Regions from separate parts of the Streptomyces sp. NPDC015220 genome, predicted to be linked through region 3. Evidence: riboswitches for the same ligand, from Rfam matches in the RefSeq annotation. Region 3 holds a riboswitch; each other region holds the start of a gene.
The links. A riboswitch is a leader RNA that binds a small molecule or an ion and turns the genes downstream of it on or off. The one in region 3 is predicted to bind cyclic di-AMP.

Region 1 (3,166 bases), on a different contig from region 3:
GAGCCGTCCTTGTAGAACTCGGAGGCGGCGACGTCGAGGGCGAGGGCGATCTGCTCGCCGGGGGTGTAGCCGGCCTCCTTGATCGCCTCGAGGATGAGGTCGAGGGCCTCGCGGTTGGAGCCGAGGTTCGGGGCGAAGCCGCCCTCGTCGCCGAGGCCGGTGGCCAGGCCCTTGTTCTTCAGGACCTTCTTGAGGGTGTGGTAGACCTCGGTGCCCCAGCGCAGCGCCTCGGAGAAGGACTCCGCGCCGATCGGGGCGATCATGAACTCCTGGATGTCCACGTTGGAGTCGGCGTGCGAGCCGCCGTTCAGGATGTTCATCATCGGCACCGGCAGCAGGTGCGCGTTCGGGCCGCCCAGGTAGCGGAAGAGGGGGAGGTCGGACGCCTCGGAGGCGGCGTGGGCGACGGCGAGGGAGACGCCGAGGATGGCGTTGGCGCCCAGCGAGCCCTTGTTGTCGGTGGCGTCCAGGTCGAACATGGCCTGGTCGATGAGGCGCTGCTCGGTGGCGTCGTAGCCGACCAGCTCCGGGCCGATCTGCTCGATCACGGCGAGGACGGCCTTCTCGACGCCCTTGCCCTGGTAGCGGTTGGGGTCGCCGTCGCGGAGCTCGATGGCCTCGAAGGCGCCGGTGGAGGCGCCGGAGGGAACGGCGGCACGACCCGTGCTGCCGTCGTCGAGGCCGACCTCGACCTCGACCGTGGGGTTGCCTCGGGAGTCCAGGATTTCCCGGGCTACGACGACGTCGATGGACGGCACGAGCATCTCCTTCTTGGATGTGACGCTTGAAGTGCGGGGCGTGTGAGCCTTGCGACTAGAGCCTAACCGTCCCGGGGCGCCGACCGGCCGACCGACCGTCCCGTGGACAGGGTGACGGTACACATTGTTTCCTACCGGAACAAAGGGGCCGGTGGCGGGGCCGGGAACAGGAGATGAAAAAAGCCCCGCCCCGGTGCGTACGGGGGAACACGCACCGGGGCGGGGAGCCCGTGGGGACGGGGGGCGGTCCTCACGCGGCCCCCATGACGGGGGCCGCGCCTGGCGGGGCCCGTGGCCCGGCCGCCGGCCGGCCGTCGTCCGGTCCGGCCGTCGGCCCGCTGTCACTTCAGGTGCAGCTGCTGGCCCGGGTAGATGAGGTTGGCGTCCTCGACGATGTCCTTGTTCAGCCGGAACAGCTTCTCCCAGCCGCCCTGGACGTGGTGGGCCGTGGCGATGGAGCTGAGGGTGTCGCCGGCGACCACCTTGTACTCGCCGTCGCCCTTCTTGACCTTCTTGCCGGTCGGGGTGGTGACGGTCTTCCTGGGGGCCGGACGCGTCATGGAGCGGTTGGCGGCCTGCCGCTCGGTGGAGCGGGTGGTGGTGCTCTTGGAGCTGCCGGAGCCACCGCTCGACGAGGAAGAGGAGGACGAAGACGAGGAGGAGGAGGAGGAGGACGAAGACGAGGAGGAGGACGAAGACGAGGACGAGCTCGAGCCGCCGGTGTACCCGGCGCCGGACAGGCCCTTGCCGCAGACCGGCCAGGCGCCCTTGCCCTGACCCGCCAGGACCTTCTCCGCGACGGCGATCTGCTGCGACTTGGAGGCCAGGTCGGCGCGCGAGGCGTAGGCGGTGCCCCCGTAGGCGGCCCAGGTGGAGTTGGTGAACTGCAGGCCGCCGTAGAAGCCGTTGCCGGTGTTGATGGACCAGTTGCCGCCGGACTCGCACTGGGCGACCGCGTCCCACTCGGAGGCGGTGGCGGCGGAGGCGTTGCCGGCGGCCATCAGCGGAGCGGCGACGGCGGCGCCGGTGACACCGGCGAGCGCGATGGCGCGGGTGGCCTTGGAGGGACGACGGTGCTTGCCCTTGCTGGAAAACAGCATGGATGGATCCCCTCACCGACGCCTGCGAGGTGAGCTGTCGGGTTCGGGCCGGTTGAGTTGCCCGGCCGTACCTTTGGGGAGGTACGGCTTCACCCCCAGCCGCTCCGGTGAACTTCCCGGCGCGGCAACTACCTTGGGTCCCCCGCTCCTGCCTACGGCGCGTGACGCGACGACTGTTCCCGTGCGGCCGCTGGCAGGATTCGGCGTTGCGGCAGCCGGGGCTCGCGGTGGCGAGCGGTCACGACCGTAGGCAGGTGATCGACGGAAATTCAAAGACGATCAGGGCTTCTGAGACTCATCCCACACTTTCACCGAATGGGGCATTCTGTGCGAAGTATGGCGCGAACTCCCTCTACTTATGGGCGTTTTCGGTAGGGACATCCAGGCTCTGACCGGCCACGATGTGGTTCGGGTCGGCACCGACGGCGCTCTTGTTCGCGTCGTAGAGCGCGTGCCACCCGCCGCTCACGTCAAGGGAGTCGGCGATGGAGGCGAGGGAGTCGCCGGAGCGGACCGTGTAGGAGGCGGCGTCGCCGCGCGAGGCGTGCCGGCCGCCGGCTGCGGTCGTACGGCTGTCCGCCGGGGTCTCGGCGGCGCTGCCGCCGCGGTGCCGGCCGCCGCCCAGCGCCCCGGTGTCCACGAGGGCCGAAGAGCCGACGCTCTGGACGGAGTTGTCCGAGCGGTCGTAGTCGTCCTGACCGCCGGACCCCGCGCTCCGTGAGGGGGAGGTGCCGGTCGTTCCGGTCCCGTGGGACGCGTCCGACCCGACCGTCTCGCCGCCCTTGGCCGGCGAGGAGGGCGCGGTGGAGGGCTCCGCGGCGGTGGAACCGTCCGACCGGTTCGCGGAACCGGGCGACTTGGAGGCGCGGGGCGCGTCGGAGGCGCCGGCCGGGGAACCGGAGGGATCGGCCGGGTCGGACGTCCCCCCGGGCGAGTCGGACTGGCCGGGGTCAGTACCGTCGTCGGACGAATCGGAGGCATCCGAGGTACCCGAGGCATCGGACGAGTCGGTCGAACCCGACGACTTGGCCGAGCCGTTGCCGCCCGCCTTCTTCGAGGACGAGGGGACCGAGTCGCCCCCCACGCCCGTGTCGACCTTCGCGGCCCCGGAGCTCTTGGTGAGCCCGGACAGCAGCCCGCAGGTGTGCCAGGCGCCGGCGCCCCGGTCGGCGAGGATCTTCTCGGCCACGGCTATCTGCTGGGACCGGCTGGCCTGGTCGGGGCTGGCGGCGTAGGAGAGACCGCCGTACTTCTCCCAGTCGTCCTGGGTCAGCAGCAGGCCGCCGTAGTAGCCGTTGCCGTTGTCGG
Region 2 (3,166 bases), on a different contig from region 3:
AAGGCCCGCCTGCGCCCCGACAACCGCGCGGTGCTCGTCTACGAGCCGACCCCCGCCGCAGCCGCCGGCGACCAGGACGCGGACGCCGCGGCCACCGACGACACCGAGGAGACGGCGAAGTGACCGAGCTGGCCACCATGGACTTCCACCCCCAGCCCCGGGCGGGCGAGGCCAAGCCCTGGGCCTTCCCGGCGCCCGAGCGCGGCACGCTGGACAACGGCCTGACGGTGCTGCGCTGCCACCGCCCCGGCCAGCAGGTCGTCGCCGTCGAGGTGCTGCTGGACGCGCCCCTGGACGCCGAGCCGGCCGGCCTGGACGGCGTGGCCACGATCATGGCGCGGGCCTTCTCCGAGGGCACCGACAAGCACTCCGCCGAGGAGTACGCCGCCGAGCTGGAGCGTGCGGGCGCCACCCTCGACGCGCACGCCGACCACCCCGGCGTACGGCTGAGCCTTGAGGTGCCGGCCTCCCGCCTGGCCAAGGGACTCGCCCTGCTGTCCGACGCCCTCAGGGCGCCCGCGTTCGCGGAGTCCGAGGTCGAGCGGCTGGTGCGCAACAGGCTCGACGAGATCCCGCACGAGCTGGCCAACCCCTCCCGCCGCGCCGCCAAGGAGCTCTCCAAGGAGCTGTTCCCGGCCACCGCGCGCATGTCGCGGCCGCGCCAGGGCACCGAGGAGACCGTCCGGAACATCGACTCGGCGGCCGTACGCACCTTCTACGACCGGTACGTCCGCCCCGCCACGGCCACCGCCGTGGTCGTCGGCGACCTCACCGGCACCGATCTCGACGAACTGCTCGGCGAGACCCTGGGCGCCTGGACCGGCTCGCCGGCCAAGCCGCGGCCCGTCCCGCCGGTCACCGCCGACGACACCGGCCGGGTGGTCGTCGTGGACCGCCCGGGCGCCGTCCAGACCCAGCTCCTCATCGGCCGGGTCGGCCCGGACCGGCACGACCGGGTCTGGCCCGCGCAGGTGCTCGGCACCTACTGCCTGGGCGGCACCCTCACCTCCCGCCTGGACCGCGTCCTGCGCGAGGAGAAGGGCTACACCTACGGCGTGCGGTCGTTCGGCCAGGTGCTGCGCTCGGCCCCCGACGGCTCGGGCGCCGCGATGCTCGCGATCAGCGGCTCGGTCGACACGCCGAACACCGGCCCGGCCCTGGAGGACCTGTTCACGGTGCTGCGCAAGCTCGCCGCCGGGGGCCTCACCGACGCCGAGCGGGACGTCGCCGTGCAGAACCTCGTCGGTGTGGCGCCGCTCAAGTACGAGACCGCGGCCGCCGTGGCGAGCACGCTGGCCGACCAGGTCGAGCAGCACCTGCCCGACGACTACCAGGCGACGCTCTATCAGCAGCTCGCCGCGACCGGCACGGTGGAGGCCACCGCGGCCGTCGTCAACGCCTTCCCGGTGGACCGCCTGGTGACCGTCCTCGTCGGCGACGCGGCGCAGATCAAGGAGCCCGTCGAAGCCCTGGGCATCGGTCAGGTCACGGTCGTCGCAGCGGAGTAGCGGCGCCCGCCGGCCGCTCGTGACGGCGGCGGGCGGTGCGTACGGGGCCCTGGTGACCGAAGCGTCACCAGGGCCCCGTGATGTCCGGATTGCGGGAGAGGCTGCCCGTCTGACCTGTGGCCTGCGCTACAAAAACCCCGATTCGTTTGGGAATTGAAAGCGGCCCCGTCTAGCGTCAGTGCGGCTGTCCGTCAGGCAGTGCGCCGCACCCGCGGCACCGGACAGTCATCGCCGAGTCCCCGTACGGCGCGAGCCAGGGGAGCCGGGGACCCATCCAGTCCCTGGGGTGAATCGGACGCCCGCGCGCAGCGGGGCGCCCGTAGGAGACCTTCCTGCTCCGAACCCGTCAGCTAACCCGGTAGGCGAGAGGGAAGGAAAGGACCCACGTCTGCATGGCGTTCACCCGCGCCACCGGGAAGCACCGCCGTCCTGGCCGGATGCACCGCACCACCGCCCGCGCGGCGGGCGTCGCGGCCCTCACCACGACCGGCGTCATCGGCACCCTCGCCGCCGCCCCGGCGCTCGCCGCCGACGCTCCCGCTCCCGAGGACACCGGCCTCACCCCGGTCATCAGCATCGGCGACACGGTCGCCGCGAAGATCGACGCCCAGGCCGCCGCCCAGCAGCACGCCGCCGAGCGGAAGCAGGCCGAGGAGGCCGCCCGCAAGAGGGCCGCCGAGCTGGCGAAGAAGGAGCGCGAGGCCAAGGAGCGCGCCGCCCGCGAGGCCGAGCGCAAGCGCCTCAACGCCTTCGTGTCGCCGATCGCCGGCTCCTACGTCTCCACCGGCTACCAGAGCGGCGGTTCCCTGTGGTCCTCCGGCTCCCACACCGGGGTCGACTTCCACGCCATGACCGGCACCAGCGTCCACGCGGTCGGCGTCGGCACCGTCGTGGAGACCGGCTGGGGCGGGGCGTACGGCAACCAGATCGTGATCAGGATGGCCGACGGCATGTACACCCAGTACGGCCACCTGTCCTCCATCGGGGTCTCGGTGGGCCAGCAGGTCGCCGCGGGCCAGCAGATCGGCCTGTCCGGCGCGACCGGCCACGTCACCGGGCCGCACCTGCACTTCGAGGCGCGCACCACCCCGGACTACGGCTCGGACATCGACCCCGTGGCCTATCTCCGCAAGCACGGCGTGGACGTCTGACCGGCGCCCTCGAAGCCCGCTCCCGAGCTCCCCGAACGCCCTCGACGGCCCCGGCCCCGCGCCGGGGCCGTCGTCGTTCACGAGGCCGCCGGCGCCGCGGGCCGCGCCCGAGCCCGTGACGCGGACGCCGAAGCCGCGCCCCCCGGAAAAGGGTGACGCGGCTCCTGAGCGCTATCGGCTCCAACCGTCCGGGCCCCGCCGCCCCGCGCGGTCCGGCGGGTTCCGCCGTCCCGCTCGATCGGTCCGGCCCCACGACCTCGCCCCGGAACAGACCGTCCCGGAGCGCGGTCCGTTCGGATCAGACCGTCTCGGGAAGCTCCTCGAGTCCCTCGGCGACCAGCTTGGCCAGCCGGTCGAGGGCGGCCTCGGCGCCCTCGGCGTCGGAGGCCAGGACGATCTCCTCGCCGCCCTGCGCGCCGAGACCGAGGACGGCCAGCATGGAGGCCGCGTTGACGGGGGCGCCGTCGGCCTTGGCGATCGTCACGGGGACGCCGGAGGCCGCGGTGG
Region 3 (3,166 bases):
GCGGGAGGCTCCCGGTTCCGGTCTAGCCGGCCCGGTGCACCACCGCGTCGCACAGTTGCAGCAGGGCCGCCTTCGCGTCGCACTCCCGCAGCGGGGCCAGCGCGGCCCGCGCCTCCTCCGCGTAGCGCACGGTGTCCCGGCGGGCCTGCTCCAGGGCCGGGTGCGCGCGCAGCGCCGCCAGCGCCTGCGCGTGCCGCGCGTCGTCACTCAGGTCGGAGTCCAGCAGCTCGCACAGCGCGATGTCCTCGGCCAGCCCCAGCCGCGCCACGCGCTCGCGCAGCCGCAGCACGGGCAGCGTCGCGATGCCCTCGCGCAGATCGGTGCCCGGCGTCTTGCCGGACTCGTGCGAGTCGGAGGCGATGTCCAGCACGTCGTCCGCGAGCTGGAAGGCGACGCCGAGCCGCTCGCCGTACTGGGTCAGCACGTCCACGACCGTCTCGTCGGCCCCCGACATCATCGCCCCGAACCGGCACGAGACGGCCACCAGCGACCCCGTCTTGCCGCCCAGCACGTCCAGGTAGTGGTCGACCGGGTCCCGGCCGTCCTGCGGGCCCGCCGTCTCCAGGATCTGCCCGGTGACCAGGCGTTCGAACGCCAGGGCCTGCACCCGGACCGCCTCCGGTCCGAGGTCGGCGAGGATCTGGGAGGCGCGGGCGAACAGGAAGTCGCCGGTCAGGACCGCGACCGAGTTGCCCCATCGGGTGTTCGCGCTGGCCACCCCGCGGCGCACCGCGGCCTCGTCCATCACGTCGTCGTGGTAGAGCGTCGCCAGGTGGGTCAGCTCCACGACCACGGCCGACGGCACGATGCCCGGCGCGTACGGGTCGCCGAACTGCGCCGCGAGCATCACGAGCAGCGGCCGAAACCGCTTCCCGCCCGCCTTGACGAGGTGCTGCGCGGCCTCCGTGATGAACGGGACCTCGCTCTTGGTGGCTTCGAGCAACCCTTCCTCGACAGCCGTCAACCCGGCCTGGACATCGGCTTCGACAGCCTGGTCCCGCACGCTCAGCCCGAATGGCCCGACGACGGTCACGAGGGGTCTCCTGTCTGCTGGTGTCTGCTGGCGATTACACGGTTTGTCGATAGGTCGCTGCCATCACTCAAGTCAGCGTATCCGGTCAGGTTTCGATCACCGCTAGCGCCCACCGATACAGGGCGGGCGGTATCGGAGCTCACCCGATATGCCATCGATCACCACATATGCACAGATATTTATCGACTCACTCCTCCCTACCCACGGCCACTCCGCTCGCACACACGCCCACAGGTACAGGCGTACGACAGGGCCATGGCGTCACGCGAAGTGACGACCGCCACATCCGTTCGCCCCATAGTCCGATTTAACCCTATTGACATTGCAATTCCGGTTAGCCGTAATTGCTCCCGCTGTCAGCAAACCGTGAGTTGGGTCACGCCCCACCTCCGACCCCTCCCGTCTCGACCGCGACCTCTTTCCCGTTCCCCGCAAGCCAGTTGACACTTGGCGACTGCAAAGGATCAAGCATCCCAAAAGCCTCAGACCAAGGTCAACTAGGGCGATGTGTGAATTCGGCACTTGTCCGGGAGATGTGCTCTCGCATACGTTCCGGGCCGTCGGGCGGACGCCGAATCCTGCCGCCGCCCGGAATCCATCGACCCAGCACCACGGCAGGAGCGGGGGACCCAGGTAAGTCGCCGGGCCGGAGCGCCGTACGTCGTCCTACGTCGTACGCCGTGCCGGAACGGCTCGGGGTGAAGCCGTGCCCTTCGGGGCGCGGCCGGGCACCTCCCCGCCCGAACCCGACAGCTCACCTCGCAGGCGACGGAGAGGAATTACCCATGCCCGCAATCGGTCAGCGCCGTACCCGCACCGCCCGCATCCTCCGCACCCTCGCCGTGAGCGGCACGGGTGCCGCCGTCCTCGCCGTCCCGCTCATCGGCGCCACCAGCGCCTCCGCGGCGCCCGCGACCACCACGGCCGTGAGCTCGGCCGCCTACTCGAACAACCTCGACGGCTGGATCCGGGAATCTCTCGCGATCATGGCTCAGAAGGGCATCCCGGGCAGCTACAACGGCATCTACCGCAACGTGATCCGCGAGTCGTCCGGCAACCCGAAGGCCATCAACCTCTGGGACTCCAACGCGGCCAAGGGCATCCCGTCCAAGGGCCTGCTGCAGGTCATCCAGCCGACCTTCAACACCTACCACGTGTCCGGCACGTCGCTCGACATCTACGACCCGGTCGCGAACATCACGGCCGCGTGCAACTACGCGGCGGCCCGGTACGGCTCGATCGACAACGTCAACAGCGCGTACTGACGGACGGGCCCCGGCCGACGAGGCCGGCCCGGATCGGACCTGACCGGGGCCTGACCGGCCTTAAGGAAACAAACGTTCGAGGACGACGGCGATGCCGTCGTCCTCGTTCGACATGGTGACCTCGTCGGCCACCGCCTTGAGTTCGGGGTGGGCGTTGGCCATGGCGACACCCCGGGCGGCCCACTGGAACATGGGGATGTCGTTCGGCATGTCGCCGAAGGCGAGGGCGCTCGCCCGGTCCAGCCCCAGTCGCTCGGCGGCCAGCGCGAGGCCGGTGGCCTTGGTGATGCCGCAGGGCTGGAGCTCGACGGTCCCCGGGCCCGACATGGTGACCGTGGCCAGGGAACCGACCGCGCCGCGGGCCGCCTCGGCCAACTCGTCGTCGGACAGCGACGGATGGCGCAGCAGCACCTTGCTGATGGGCGCGCGCCACAGGTCGTCGCGCCGCTCGACCCGTGCGGCGGGCAGGGTCGGGTGCGGCATCCGGTACCCCGGCTCGATGAGCGTGAGCCCGTCCACCCCGTCCTGGTCGACCGCGGCGTACACCTCCCCCACCTCGGCCTCGATCTTGCCGAGCGCGGTCTCGGCCGTCTCCCGGTCCAGGGTGACCGACCACAGCAGCCGGTCCGCCCCGGCGTCGTAGAGCTGGGCGCCCTGACCGCACACCGCGAGCCCCGTGGTGCCCAGGGCCGCCAGCAGCGGCCGCACCCTCGGCGCCGGCCGCCCCGTCACGACCAGGTGCCGGACACCGGCCGTCGCCACCCGCGCGAGCGCGGCGAGGGACCGCTCGGACACGGTGTCGTCGCCGCGCAGCAGCGTTCCGTCCAGGTCAGTGGCGATGAGGGCATATGCGAGGGGAGCGGCCATG

Region 1: it holds a riboswitch for cyclic di-AMP, as region 3 does, so the genes downstream of both, ACF061_RS14810 (transglycosylase family protein) here and ACF061_RS08580 (transglycosylase SLT domain-containing protein) in region 3, are expected to answer to the same signal.
Region 2: it holds a riboswitch for cyclic di-AMP, as region 3 does, so the genes downstream of both, ACF061_RS26295 (M23 family metallopeptidase) here and ACF061_RS08580 (transglycosylase SLT domain-containing protein) in region 3, are expected to answer to the same signal.

The regions. Positions count from the first base shown of each region.
Region 1 is NZ_JBIBUK010000005.1:275,509-278,674, reverse strand. Features, by position in the region: gene eno (phosphopyruvate hydratase) at 1-758, opposite strand, end outside; gene ACF061_RS14810 (transglycosylase family protein) at 1,100-1,858, opposite strand; cyclic di-AMP (ydaO/yuaA leader) riboswitch at 1,863-2,028, opposite strand; gene ACF061_RS14805 (transglycosylase family protein) at 2,211-3,166, opposite strand, start outside.
Region 2 is NZ_JBIBUK010000015.1:87,686-90,851, reverse strand. Features, by position in the region: gene ACF061_RS26305 (M16 family metallopeptidase) at 1-123, shown strand, start outside; gene ACF061_RS26300 (M16 family metallopeptidase) at 120-1,508, shown strand; cyclic di-AMP (ydaO/yuaA leader) riboswitch at 1,728-1,888, shown strand; gene ACF061_RS26295 (M23 family metallopeptidase) at 1,901-2,659, shown strand; gene ACF061_RS26290 (HPr family phosphocarrier protein) at 2,958-3,166, opposite strand, start outside.
Region 3 is NZ_JBIBUK010000002.1:819,385-822,550, forward strand. Features, by position in the region: gene ACF061_RS08575 (polyprenyl synthetase family protein) at 23-1,033, opposite strand; cyclic di-AMP (ydaO/yuaA leader) riboswitch at 1,609-1,814, shown strand; gene ACF061_RS08580 (transglycosylase SLT domain-containing protein) at 1,819-2,298, shown strand; gene ACF061_RS08585 (HAD family hydrolase) at 2,359-3,165, opposite strand.